3 regions of the Priestia sp. YIM B13489 genome follow, and region 3 is predicted to be linked to each of the others. Evidence: riboswitches for the same ligand, from Rfam matches in the RefSeq annotation. Region 3 holds a riboswitch; each other region holds the start of a gene.
What was found. A riboswitch is a leader RNA that binds a small molecule or an ion and turns the genes downstream of it on or off. The one in region 3 is predicted to bind S-adenosylmethionine.
Positions count from the first base shown of each region.

Region 1: linked by a shared signal. The riboswitch ahead of ACFX4W_RS16630 (phosphoadenylyl-sulfate reductase) and the one ahead of ACFX4W_RS23390 (bifunctional homocysteine S-methyltransferase/methylenetetrahydrofolate reductase) in region 3 are both predicted to bind S-adenosylmethionine.
Region 2: linked by a shared signal. The riboswitch ahead of ACFX4W_RS27205 (hypothetical protein) and the one ahead of ACFX4W_RS23390 (bifunctional homocysteine S-methyltransferase/methylenetetrahydrofolate reductase) in region 3 are both predicted to bind S-adenosylmethionine.

Region 1 covers NZ_JBHZOQ010000053.1:2,125,014-2,129,325, forward strand. The annotation lists gene sat (sulfate adenylyltransferase) at 1-704, opposite strand, end outside; gene ACFX4W_RS16625 (sulfate permease) at 757-1,836, opposite strand; gene ACFX4W_RS16630 (phosphoadenylyl-sulfate reductase) at 1,856-2,569, opposite strand; SAM riboswitch class I at 2,824-2,926, opposite strand; gene cdaS (sporulation-specific diadenylate cyclase CdaS) at 3,240-3,866, shown strand; gene ACFX4W_RS16640 (VOC family protein) at 3,964-4,312, shown strand, end outside.
Region 2 covers NZ_JBHZOQ010000053.1:4,125,977-4,130,288, reverse strand. The annotation lists gene ACFX4W_RS27215 (GNAT family N-acetyltransferase) at 1-183, shown strand, start outside; gene ACFX4W_RS27210 (M20 peptidase aminoacylase family protein) at 231-1,385, shown strand; SAM riboswitch class I at 1,448-1,549, shown strand; gene ACFX4W_RS27205 (hypothetical protein) at 1,618-1,860, shown strand; gene ACFX4W_RS27200 (M20/M25/M40 family metallo-hydrolase) at 2,330-3,943, shown strand; gene ACFX4W_RS27195 (VOC family protein) at 3,962-4,312, opposite strand, start outside.
Region 3 covers NZ_JBHZOQ010000053.1:3,421,202-3,425,513, reverse strand. The annotation lists gene ACFX4W_RS23395 (YkvI family membrane protein) at 1-668, opposite strand, end outside; SAM riboswitch class I at 1,008-1,114, shown strand; gene ACFX4W_RS23390 (bifunctional homocysteine S-methyltransferase/methylenetetrahydrofolate reductase) at 1,222-3,060, shown strand; gene metH (methionine synthase) at 3,061-4,312, shown strand, end outside.

The DNA of each region.
Region 1 (4,312 bases), 1.3 Mb from region 3:
ACTTCATAACTTTCCATACGGATATCTGCTGGGATATCATCTGACTTTGTTTCTCCTACAAGTGGATTTAAAAACAGGCCGTCTACAATTTCTAATGCCGTTTTTTGAATATATTCGTGCGCACGGTGAACAGGGTTACGAGTTTGGAATCCAACAACCGTTTTCCAACCGCGTTCTTCAAATGCTGCTCTTGTTTCAGTAGGATCTAGGTAATACTTTTCAAAACGCGTTTTAGGTGTACGTTCTACAAGTACGATTGGACCTGCTACATATACATTTGGGCGTTCCATCATTTTTTTCACGCCAGGATGAGCAAGTTCTGCCGTGCGGTACACGTTCTCCGCTTCTTTTTCTTTATTTGGCGTATATACTTCAGAAACTTCTAAAACACCATACGTTACGCCGTTTTGAACAAGTTTTACTTTGTCGCCAATGTTTAATTCTTTAGCTTGCTCTTCTGTTACAGGAAGAGTGATAGGAATACTCCATACTGTTCCATCTGCTAAACGCATATTTTCAACAACTGATTGATAATCTTTTTCTCCTAAAAATCCTGTAATTGGGCTGTAAGCACCAATTCCAATTAGTTCTAAATCACTTAGGGCCATGTTATCTACTTCGATTTCTTTTGTTAGTGACGTGTAGTCATATGTTGGTTGATATAAATTAATTAATTCTCCACCGTGTGCTTGAATTGTTGTCATTTTGTAAAATCCTCCTTAAATAATTAACACAATATAATAAAAAGCACTTGAATCACGCAGTCATTTTTTCTTTTTCCGACTGCAAGCTTGCTCTTTTTCTTCTAGTCGCTCTAGCTAAGCTTAGAACACCTGCTGTGGCAATACATCCGCTAGCTAGCACCACAAATGAATATAAGTCGCTTTCAAGTACTAATTTCACAAGAACATATGAGATTACGAGTGAAAATACAGGGGAGACCACCCAAACCTTTAACATTTGAATGACAACTTCGCGCTGTTCTTTCGTGAATCCCGTTTTCGCTGCTCCTATTCCAATAATAGAAGACGTAGTGACCTGTGTAAGGGGTACTGGCAAACCAAACAGTGAAGCGACTGTGACAAGAGAAGCACCAGTACCCGAGATAATGCACCCTTCCCCTACAGAATAGCGAGTAATTTTTTTCCCGTTTGTTTCAATAACTCGGCCTCCTAGTAAAAGAGCTCCGAGCGCCACTGCCAATCCTCCTGCTATGACACCCGTTGTGGCATCCATTAATCCAGCTCCTACTAGAGGACCGACAGCATTTGCCACGTTATTCATTCCAGCTGAGAAGGCTTCAAAGAATCCCGTCGCTATAACTAAAATCGTTAAAACTCTTTTCCACGTTCCCTTTGCTTCTTTTTTATGCGCTCCGCGTTTTATCACTTTTCCAATCAAAAAAGCAATGACAAATGAAACCAGCGGAACAATAATCCAAAAAGACATGACAACTAAAAGTTTTTCCACATACAGAGATTGATAAGCTACGCCTACTCCAACAACTGAACCAACCGTTACTTCACTTGTTGATAGAGGAATACCAATTAAATTCGCGAAAAAGAGTGACAGCGTTGCAGCAGCCAGAATGATAATAACTAATTCTACTGACAGCAATTTTTCAGGTATGATACCTGAACTGATGGTTTTTACCACCTCGCCGCCTCCGATAATGGCTCCGAGCACAATACCTACAGCACAGATGAACAGGGCTACTCTTTTCTTTTTAATCGCACCGGAGCCGTATGAAACGCCCATAGCTGCTGCTGCACCGCTTGCCCCAATATTCATTGCAAAAAAAAGCGCAATGATAAAGGCAACATATAAAAGCATCATTTATTCAGCTCTTTCGTATTTAAGATTCGTGTAATCCGCATTCAACTTTTTGTGTACCTGCCCATCTTCCTGAACGTAAATCGTCTACATTGTAGGCAGGTGCGGTACAGGGCTCACAGCCGATACTTGGGTAGCCTTGATCATGAAGTTTGTTATATGGTAAATCATGCTTATACACATAGCGCCAAACTTCTTTCCAGGACCAATGAATTAACGGGCAGACTTTCACTTTCTTGAATTTCTCATCTTTATTAAAATAATTCGTGTTGGCACGAGATTCAGACTGCTCGCGTCTCAAACCAGAAATCCACGCATCATAAGGAGCAAGAGATTCCCTTAGCGGGATGATTTTTCGAATTTGACAGCATAGGTTAGGCTGACTCTTCCAAAGCTCATCTCCATGTTTCTCAGCTTGTTCTGCAAGCGTTAAATCCGGTTTTTTCATATGAATACGCAAATCAGGAAAGCGTTCTTTAATTGCATCAATTACTTCATATGTTTCTTTAAAATGAACGCCCGTATCTAAAAAGACAATTTCAGCATCTTTTTTCACTTTTGAAATTAAATCAATTAACACGATTCCTTCGATACCAAAGCTTGATGCGTAAATAATTGAATCTCCGTAGGTATCATACGCCCACTGCAATGCTGAAAGGGCTCCTTTTGTTTCATCTTCACTGTCGAACTCTGGAAATGTATCACTCCAGTTTTCGTACGTATATAAGTCTGCCATTTTCTTCACTCCAATTCTTAGTTATCCGCGTTATCCAATAAAAAAAGACGGTTTTACCCACTAGAATTGGATAAAACCGCCTCTAGTGTGTCTAGTCAGCGAAACTATTTAATTCTTACTTTGCTTCGACATGCTCAAAAATTTGTTTTAAGTCGGGGGTTACAGTCATTGGTGTCCCTCCTCAAATTATCGCTTGCGCTATATCAAAATAAAAAGTCTTCCATATTGAAAGACTGGGTAGGCAATAAATTTTCACCTTATCTTTCAAAATGATACACACTTTGCTGGAATTAGCACCTTGCTAAGCAGGTTGCCGGGGTTCAGCGGGCCAGATCCCTCCACCACTCTTGATAAGCATTTTTTAAAAATTTTAGCATATTTAGAATATTTGTCAACATTAAAAATCATATATCCGATAAGAAAACTATACTTTAAATTCACAGAAATATCTATACTTTTATTTAAAACAACATATGTAAATTTAACCCAAATGTGAACATATCAATTTATAAAACGCTTTCTTTTTTCTCCAACTTTTTATATTCTCTTGCTAAATAAAACACAAAACCTCTCTATAAAATTAATAAGGGATTTATAAGCTTTACGGATAATTCACCCACATTAGCACACATTACAGATAACACTGACTGACAGATAGGAGCTATATAAGATGGAGAGACAACCTTTTCAATTAGACGATACAATTAAAAATAATGTGCGAACATATTTACAGCAGATTTCAACTGAAGCCTCTAATTTAATTAAACATTTAGACACGAGTGATCATTGTATCCTATGTGATTTTGAGGAGATGAGAAGGTTATTTCAAGATGTTCAAGCTACGGCTGCCTCTTATTACTTGCGCCATTATTTATCGCCTTATACATTTGAATATGCTGCTCTGTCTTTAGCTATTCATAACCTTTCGGAGAAACGTCACGGCGCTTTAATTGTCATTGAACGGGAACAAAATGTAGACCCTCTTATTCAAAAAGGAATGCCTATTCAAGCTCCTGTCAGCGCTACGCTAGTTGAGACACTGTTCTATCCAGGGACACCCTTACATGACGGAGCCGTCCTAATTAGAAATAATCAGCTTATTTCAGCTGCTAATGTTTTACCTCTTTCGTCTATTATTTTAACGAACAAAAAATTGGGAACACGTCACCGTGCAGCCATTGGAATGTCGGAAAAATCGGATGCATTAATTTTAGTTGTATCTGAAGAAACAGGCAAAATTTCGTTTGCTCTTGATGGAAGCCTCTACCCTATTCACTCCAGCAAAAATATGATTTAAGAGCCCTTTCCTGATAAGCAGCCCTATCTTGACTTCTATATCCTTTCTCTTTAATATATTTCATAGTTTTTACATACTATAGATACGGGTGATGCATATGACAATTTTAAAATTTGAACATGTAGGCGTTCAAGTAAAGGATATAGAAGAATCGATTGAGTTCTATACGCAAAAAGTGGGATTAGAGCTCATCGAAAAACTACCACATACCGATCCGTCTTTGAAGCTAGCTTTTCTAGGTTTAGAAGGCAATGTAATCGTAGAGTTAATTCAAGGGTATAACTCAAGCTTACCTAACGAAGGTAAAGTTCATCATTTTGCGCTGGCAGTAGACGGAATTGAAGAGGAGTTTGAGCGTTTAAAATCAGCAGGCGTTTCATTTGTGGAAGAAAACATTGTAACTTTGCCAAATGGAGCAAGATACTTATTTTTCTACGGTCCAGACA
Region 2 (4,312 bases), 700 kb from region 3:
GAGATAATAAAAAATATGTTTAAATCACCAGGTGTGTCTTTAGGAACAGCAAAAGAACATCCTTGGTTAGTTGAGATGTATGAACGAAAAGGATATGTTCAAGCTAAAGAAAAGCGCCTTGCAGAAGGTTATACGACCGTATTTCTTTATAAAAAATTCAATAAGGTACACTCTTTGTCGTAAAAGATAGAGAAGTGATCCAAATTAAGAAATGTGAAAGAGTGATAAATATGACAGATCAATTACTACTAAATGAGTTAATAGACATACGCCGTGAGCTGCACCGGTTTCCAGAGCTTTCAATGAAAGAATATGAAACAACTAAACGTATTAAAAAGTGGTTAAAGCACTATGATATTTCTATAGCGGATGCATTCCAATTAGACGTAGGGACAGTAGCAGAAATTGTAGGAGGAAAGCCGGGACCTACTATCGCTATTCGAGCTGATATTGATGCGCTGCCAATTGAAGAAAAAACCAATCTGCCATTTGCTTCTGAAGTGAACGGTGTTATGCACGCGTGCGGCCATGATTTTCATACGGCTTCTATAATCGGAGCAGCTATCCTTCTTAAAGAGCGTCAGCACGAGCTTTGGGGTACGATTCGATTTATCTTTCAGCCAGCCGAAGAAACGGCTTCAGGGGCAAAAATGCTAGTTGAAAAAGGTGTGCTCGAAGGAGTGGAAGCGATATTTGGGATGCATAACAAACCGGATCTTCCTGTAGGAACCATTGGTATCAAACCGGGACCTTTAATGGCAAGCGTTGATCGTTTTGAAATTGACGTCAAAGGAGTAGGAGGTCACGCGGGTATTCCTGAAAAAACAATAGATCCGATTGCTGCTGCTGGTCAAATTGTTACTAGTTTACAAACCATTGTCAGCCGTAATCTCAGCCCCTTTCAAAATGTTGTTGTCAGCATAACTCAAATCCACGGAGGGAGCTCGTGGAACGTCATTCCTGACAAAGTAACGCTTGAAGGAACGGTGCGTACCTTTCAAGAAGAAGCGAGAGAAAAAATACCGGCTCTTATGAAACGAACTGCTGAAGGGATTGGCGCAGCTTTCGGGGCTTCAGTAGACGTTAAATGGTATCCATATCTTCCTGTAGTCAACAATGATGATAAGCTGGAAAAACTGGCTATTAAAGCGGCAGAGGATCTTAGTTATCAAGTCGTAGAAGCTGAACAATCGCCTGGAGGAGAAGATTTTGCCGTATATCAGCAGCATGTACCAGGATTTTTTGTATGGATGGGTACAGCTGGAGCATATGAATGGCACCATCCTTCTTTTTCATTAAATGAAGAGGCATTACTTGTAGCAGCTTCTTATTTTGCTAATCTAAGCTTTCGTTTTTTGAATTCATTCCATTACCGAAAAAATTAAAATATTTTTATTTTTCTATTTACGCGGATGGAATTGTTTGATAAAATAAATTTTAAATTAAAAAGTTATCACGAGTGGACGAGAGATCTGGCTCTTTGACTCCACAGCAACCTACGAATGTAAGGTGCTCCTACCAGCAAAGCATGTGCTTTGGGTGATAAAACGGGTGAAAAACTCATTTTGCATCAAAGCAAAATGAGTTTTTTTTATTTTTCTAAAAGGAGAGGGTTTTATGAGTCATACAGCAGTTGCAGCACATACAGGAGAGAAAGCATTAAAGGAAGCAGTGAAATTATTAGGAAAGCATTATCAAGTAGCTTATCGTGAGTTAGAAACATTTTATGAAATTGTGGTCGAAAACCATGTTCGTACATATGCTGTAGGCATAGATATTAAAGATATACAAAAAGCAAATGAACTAGAAATTTATTCATCATGCTGTTCCAAGCTTGAGCGAGTAGGCTGTCTTTTATAGAAGAAGTCTGCTCGCGCCTCTATTTTTTAAGTGTTTTTAAATAGAAAGCATGGTTTTTGACAAGCAAAGAATCTGGTGGGTATAATCAATACTCGCTAGGTTTTAAAATTAATCATAAATTGTCGAAATTTTTACACAAATTAAAGGTTACATTCGAAATGAATTGTGGTATGTTATAAAACAAGAATATTTTATGAAAGGAGCATTGAAATGGAAATGTCTCTTGAACACGGAAACGATGCAGGAAGCGAACAGCTTATTGATCGTATCCTAGACTTTTTAGAAGATGACCAAAAGTAAAAAAAGAGTGTGCGGTGCTATCCCTAGCCGCGCACTCTTTTTTTATCATGTGCGTAAAGACAGCGCCATACTATGATACATAGGGATAGGATGAAAGGGTCTCTGTCAAAGGGATTGACGAATGGTTTTGTTTGATAGAAAATTTAGAAAAAGGAAAGAGATGAAGGGTATGTCGAACAAAACATCTTTGTATCAAACAAAAGAACAGTTAAAAAAACTTGTAAGCGAATTGGTTTCTATACCTAGCGTGACAGGAACGATGGCAGAAGTGGAAATGGCTGAATCGATAGCATCATATTTATTGAAGCTGCCTTACTTTCAAAAAAATGAGCAAGTCGAGCTTCATTCAACAGGAGACGGGCGATCGATTGTTACAGCTTTTGTTCAAGGGAAAAATACGAACAAAACAGTTGTACTAGTAAGTCATTACGATGTAGTGGATGTACAAGATTATGGACAGTGGAAAAAGGATGCTTTTCACGCTGATACATTAACACGTACTTTTTATAACCATATGGAACAAGTTCCGGCGCACGTACAAAAAGATATGATAAAAGGAGACTGGCTTTTTGGCCGAGGAACGATGGACATGAAAGCAGGCATTGCCCTGCATATCAGTATGGTTGAACGAGCATGCAACGGAGAGTTTGACGGAAACATCCTGCTGCTGTCGGTACCGGATGAAGAAGTAAATTCGCTTGGGATGAGAAAAGCAGTGCCTGTTCTTTTAGAACTTGCCCGCAAACATCAGCTGGATTTTTCTCTCATGCTAAATGCAGAACCGGTGTTCAGCCGCTATCCTGGAGATCAAACGAACTATGTGTACTCAGGATCGATTGGAAAAATCATGCCAAGCTTTTTGTGTTATGGAAAAGAAACTCATGTAGGGGAACCGCTAGCTGGTTTAAATGCTAATTTACTAGCTTCTTATTTAACAAAAGAAATAGAATTAAACGTTGATTTTTGCGAAAAAGTAAGAGATGAAACGAGTCCACCTCCTACGGTGCTGATACAAAAAGATTTAAAAGAAGAGTATTCAGTTCAAATTCCGCACTCTGCCGTTGTATTATTTAATTTATTTATGTTAAACCGCTCTCTTAAAGAAGTAACAGATCTGCTGTTGAAATCGGCTGAAAAAGCAGCTTTGAATGTAAAAAAACATTATAATAAAGCCGCTAGGCAGTACGCTGAGGGAATGGAGGGTTCATCTCTTGACGTGAACGTATGGACGTATGAAGAACTTTATACTCATGCAGTCAAACAGCACGGAGAAAAATATGTGCACGAAATGGAAGCAGCACTTTTGGCACAAGAGGAGGATGACAGAAATAAAACCATTAAATTAGTAAACTCTTTAGCTGGTTTATGTAAAGAAGCAGCTCCGATGATGGTCTTATTTTTTACGCCGCCTTTTTATCCGGCCGTTTGTTCACATGATGATCCGTTTGTACAAGAGATTTTGTCAAACGTACGGGCAACTGCCAAAGAGCAATTCCAATTGGAGCTAGTTGAACAAAGTTATTTTGGCGGAATTTCGGATTTAAGCTATGCCAGCCTGCAGCATCCGCTTCATACATTTAACACGTTAGTAGCCAATATGCCCCTATGGAATAAAGGGTATCATATCCCGCTAGAAGAGCTAGAGGAGCTGAAGATGCCGGTGCTGAACATTGGACCGCTGGGAAGAGATGCGCATCAATGGACCGAAAGATTAGACGTTCAGTATTCCTTTGAAATTTTGCCTCATTTCATTTATCAAGCTATAAAAGAAGCACACAAATAAACATCCGTCCGCTGATGTTTATTTGTTGAATTTAAAAGAAGCTCCTTGTACGGTAATTTGTTGCGGTGTTAGAGCGTGATCCAATTCAACCAAAAATGGACGTTCTCCAACTTTTTTTAATGTATCATGGACAACACCTTGTGTTCCGCTGCAAAAAATAAGGTTTCCTCCATTGACATATAGTTTTTGACAACGTGCATCAAGTAAAGAGTCTTTGTAGCTTTCGCCAGACTGAACGTCCAGCAGTTTCGTCCACTTGCTGATGGATTCTTCGAGGTTATGTACAGCACAGTAAATATTTTTTAGCTGCAGCTGACCAGCTTGGTGGGAAGAAAGATCCGCTAGCTTTGGCTTGCGTTTTTCTTCTGG
Region 3 (4,312 bases):
CAACCTCCTATTAAGGCCCCTTTTGTAATCACGCTCCTATCTTTCACCGAGCTTCCTAATGGGACCAAAACGGCCTGAGCCAAAGCTAGATTCAGGGAAATATATAAAAAGGGACTAACCGCCCACTTCCACTGCGTGACGAGCGTTAAATCCGGCTTCGTTTGAATCAGTGAGAAATAGCTGATATTCGGCATAAATATGATAAAAGCAAATGAAAGCATCATCGGCACAACAAGAGAATTAACCATTAAAATACCGTTAATTCCTTTTGCGATAAATATATAAGTTAAAACAATTGTAAAAATCATCCCAACAGGAGGCCACAGCCCAAACTGTTCTTTTCCTATTGCTCCCGTACTCGCTAGCATGACTGAAGTTACTCCAAATAAAATGACAATCATTACACCGTTTACCACTTTTCCAAGCACATCACCAAATAAATATGTATTAAGCTGCTGATAAGAAGAAGCCCCAATTGCGTGCGAAAGCAGCATCATTTTTGAACCTAGCCAAATAAAAAACAAGCCGCTGACCAAAATTCCGACCATTCCAAGTTCCCCGTACTGTGTAAAAAATTGAACGATTTCCTTGCCTGTTGCAAAACCGGCTCCTACAACGGTGCCTACATACGTAGCAGCAACCTGCAGCGTGAGTTTCCACCTTTTCATGCCCATCACCCTTCTATCCTTCATAGTTCACTATATGTAGAAACGATAAAAAAAAGACGAGCCTTTTCACGTGTAAATCTACGCACATCCCAGTGCTTGTGCCTTTTGGTTTATTTTTTTCATTTTCTTTTTGTATTTCTCACAAAAAACTCTTTAACCCCTAACATAACAGTCATTTTCAAACAAAATATACGGATATTTTCCCTTTAGCTTTTAAATTTTCCTCAATATTTGCTGGAAATTCACAATTTACTGTTGTATAATTTCTAAAAATCAGATAAATTATTAAATAAGTATTCTTTCTATTTAAAAAAATATGTTTCAATTATATACAATTGATTCTTATCATGAGAGGTGGAGGGACTGGCCCTTTGAAACCTCAGCAACCAGTCGTTAGAGACATGGTGCTAAATCCAGCAAGCAATTTATTGCTTGGAAGATAAGAAGGCGAAAAAAGTCTTCTTCTTAAGAAGACTTTTTCTATTTTATCGGCATATTGCATAAAACGAATCACTCGTGAAATAGAAGCGGAACAATTTAAGGAGGTTTTGACATGGGGTTACTTGAAGATTTAAAGTCTAAAATTTTAATTGGGGATGGTGCCACTGGTACCCTCCTTTACTCACACGGTATTGACAGCTGTTTTGAAGAACTAAACATCACCAAACCAGAAGAGGTTGCTCGTATTCACAGAGCCTATGTAGAAGCTGGTGCAAACGTTATTCAAACAAATACGTACGCTGCTAATTATCAAAAACTTGCCCGTTATGGATTAGAAGATTCAGTCAAAGACATCAATGTTGCTGGTGTAAAATTAGCGAAACAAGCTGCAAAAGATCAGGCTTACGTGGTTGGTACACTCGGCGGAATTCGTTCTTTCCAAAAAAACGCTATTAGTTTAGAAGAGGTTAAGCGAAGCATTCGTGAACAGATGTTTTGGCTTTTAAATGAAGGCGTGGATGGCCTTTTGTTTGAAACATACTATGATTTCGAAGAATTAAAAACCGTTCTTACACTGGCAAGAAAAGAAACGGATAAGCCTATTATTACTCACGTTTCCCTGCATGATATTGGCGTACTGCAAGATGGCCGCCCTTTAGCAGATGCATTAAAAGAATTAGAGGCGCTGGGAGCAGATGTTGTCGGGCTAAACTGCCGTTTAGGTCCTTATCATATGATTCAGTCTCTTGAAGAAGTACCGCTTCCTGATCGTGCTTTCTTATCTGCTTACCCTAATGCCAGCCTTCCGGCGTATGTGGAAGGAAAGCTGGAATATGAAACAAATGAAGACTACTTTGTAGAAAGCGCGCGTTTATTCCGCGAACAAGGGGTTCGCTTAATTGGAGGATGCTGCGGTACAACACCAGCTCACGTACGCGCAATGTCATCTGCCTTAAAAGAGCTGCCTCCGATTACAAGCAAAGTTGTTAAAATGAGACCTGCCGTTACGGTTCAAGAGCGTGAGCAGCAGGATAAACCTCATATGCATGAAATTGTGAAGAAGCGCCGCTCGGTTATCGTCGAGCTAGATCCGCCTAAACAGCTTGGTCCGACGAAATTTTTAGAAGGCGCAAAAGCACTTGATAAAGTCGGCGTAGATGCTATTACATTAGCTGATAATTCTCTTGCCTCACCTCGCATCAGCAACTTGGCAATGGCAACACTGATGCAGCAAGAAACAAAAGCACGACCGCTTATTCATATTACCTGTCGCGACCGAAATTTAATTGGACTTCAATCTCATTTAATGGGACTTCATACGCTAGGAATGAATCAAGTACTTGCAATTACGGGTGATCCGTCAAAAGTTGGCGATTTCCCTGGCGCCACTTCGGTCTACGATTTATCTTCATTTGACTTGATTAGTTTAATCGCTCAGTTTAATGAAGGACTATCTTATTCCGGCAAACCACTTGGTCAAAAAACCAATTTTTCCATTGCAGCTGCCTTTAACCCAAACGTGCGTCACTTAGACCGAGCCGTTCAGCGTTTGGAAAAGAAAATCGACTGCGGGGCTCACTATTTCATTACTCAGCCTCTCTATTCAACTAAGCAAATTGAAGAGGTATATGAAGCAACCAAACATTTAACAACACCGGTATATATCGGTATCATGCCGTTAACAAGCGCAAGAAATGCTCGATTTATTCACCATGAAGTACCTGGAATTAAATTATCAGAAGATATTCTAGAACGCATGGATGCAACGGGAAATGACCGAATCCGCGGTGAAGTCGAAGGTCTTGCGATTGCAAAAAGCTTAATTGATACAGCATATGAGTTATTTGACGGTATTTACTTAATTACGCCGTTTATGCGCTATGAAATGACCGAAATTCTAACACGCTATATTCATGACAAGCAACTTGTTACATCAGAAAGGAAGATATAAATGAGCTCACTTATCGAACAACAACTAAAGAAGCGAATACTCATCATCGATGGAGCAATGGGAACGATGATTCAAGATGCTGATTTAACCGCTGAAGATTTTGGCGGCGAAGAATATGAAGGCTGCAACGAATATTTGACTCGAACAGCGCCTCATGTGATTCAGCGCATTCATGAAGAGTACTTTGCAGCAGGTGCTGACATCATTGAAACCAATACGTTTGGCTCAACATCTACCGTACTTGATGAATACGATTTAGGTCACTTGGCGTATGAATTGAATATCGAAGCTGTGAAGCTTGCTTGTGCAGCCCGCGATAAATATTCAACTCCCGAATGGCCTAGGTTCGTAGCTGGAGCTATCGGTCCTACCACTAAAACTCTCTCTGTTACCGGAGGTATTACATTCCCTGAGTTAGTAGAATCGTATGAAGAGCAAGCTCGAGGTTTGTTAGACGGCGGCGTTGACTTGCTTTTAGTCGAAACCTGTCAAGATATGCTGAACGTAAAAGCCGCATTTTTAGGTATTACAGCGGCGTTTGAAAAACTAAAAACCGAAGTTCCTATTATGATTTCAGGAACAATTGAGCCGATGGGAACAACTCTCGCTGGTCAAGATATCGAATCTTTTTACTTATCACTGGAACACATGAAGCCTCTTTCAGTCGGACTTAACTGCGCGACAGGCCCTGAATTTATGACGGATCATATTCGCTCTCTTTCAGACCTAGCCACTTCAGCAGTTAGCTGTTATCCAAACGCTGGACTTCCGGATGAAGAAGGCAATTATCATGAATCCCCTGAGCTGCTTGCTCAAAAAATTAAAGGGTTTGCTGATAAAGGCTGGCTGAACTTTGTAGGCGGATGCTGCGGTACAACGCCTGCTCATATTAAAGCACTGGCGGAAGCGGTAAAAGAGGTTGCGCCCCGTTCGCTTGATCGCTCCGAGCATAACCATGCTGTAACCGGTATTGAACCGCTTGTATATGACGATTCTATGCGCCCTCTTTTTGTGGGAGAACGTACGAATGTAATCGGTTCTCGCAAGTTCAAGCGTCTGATTGCGGAAGGAAAAATTGAAGAAGCATCTGAAATTGCGCGTGCTCAAGTTAAAAATGGTGCTCACGTTATTGATATTTGCTTGGCAGATCCGGACCGTGAAGAAATGGAAGACATGGAGGAATTTATTCAAGAAGTTGTAAAAAAAGTGAAGGTTCCTCTTGTAATCGATTCAACGGACGAGAAAGTTATTG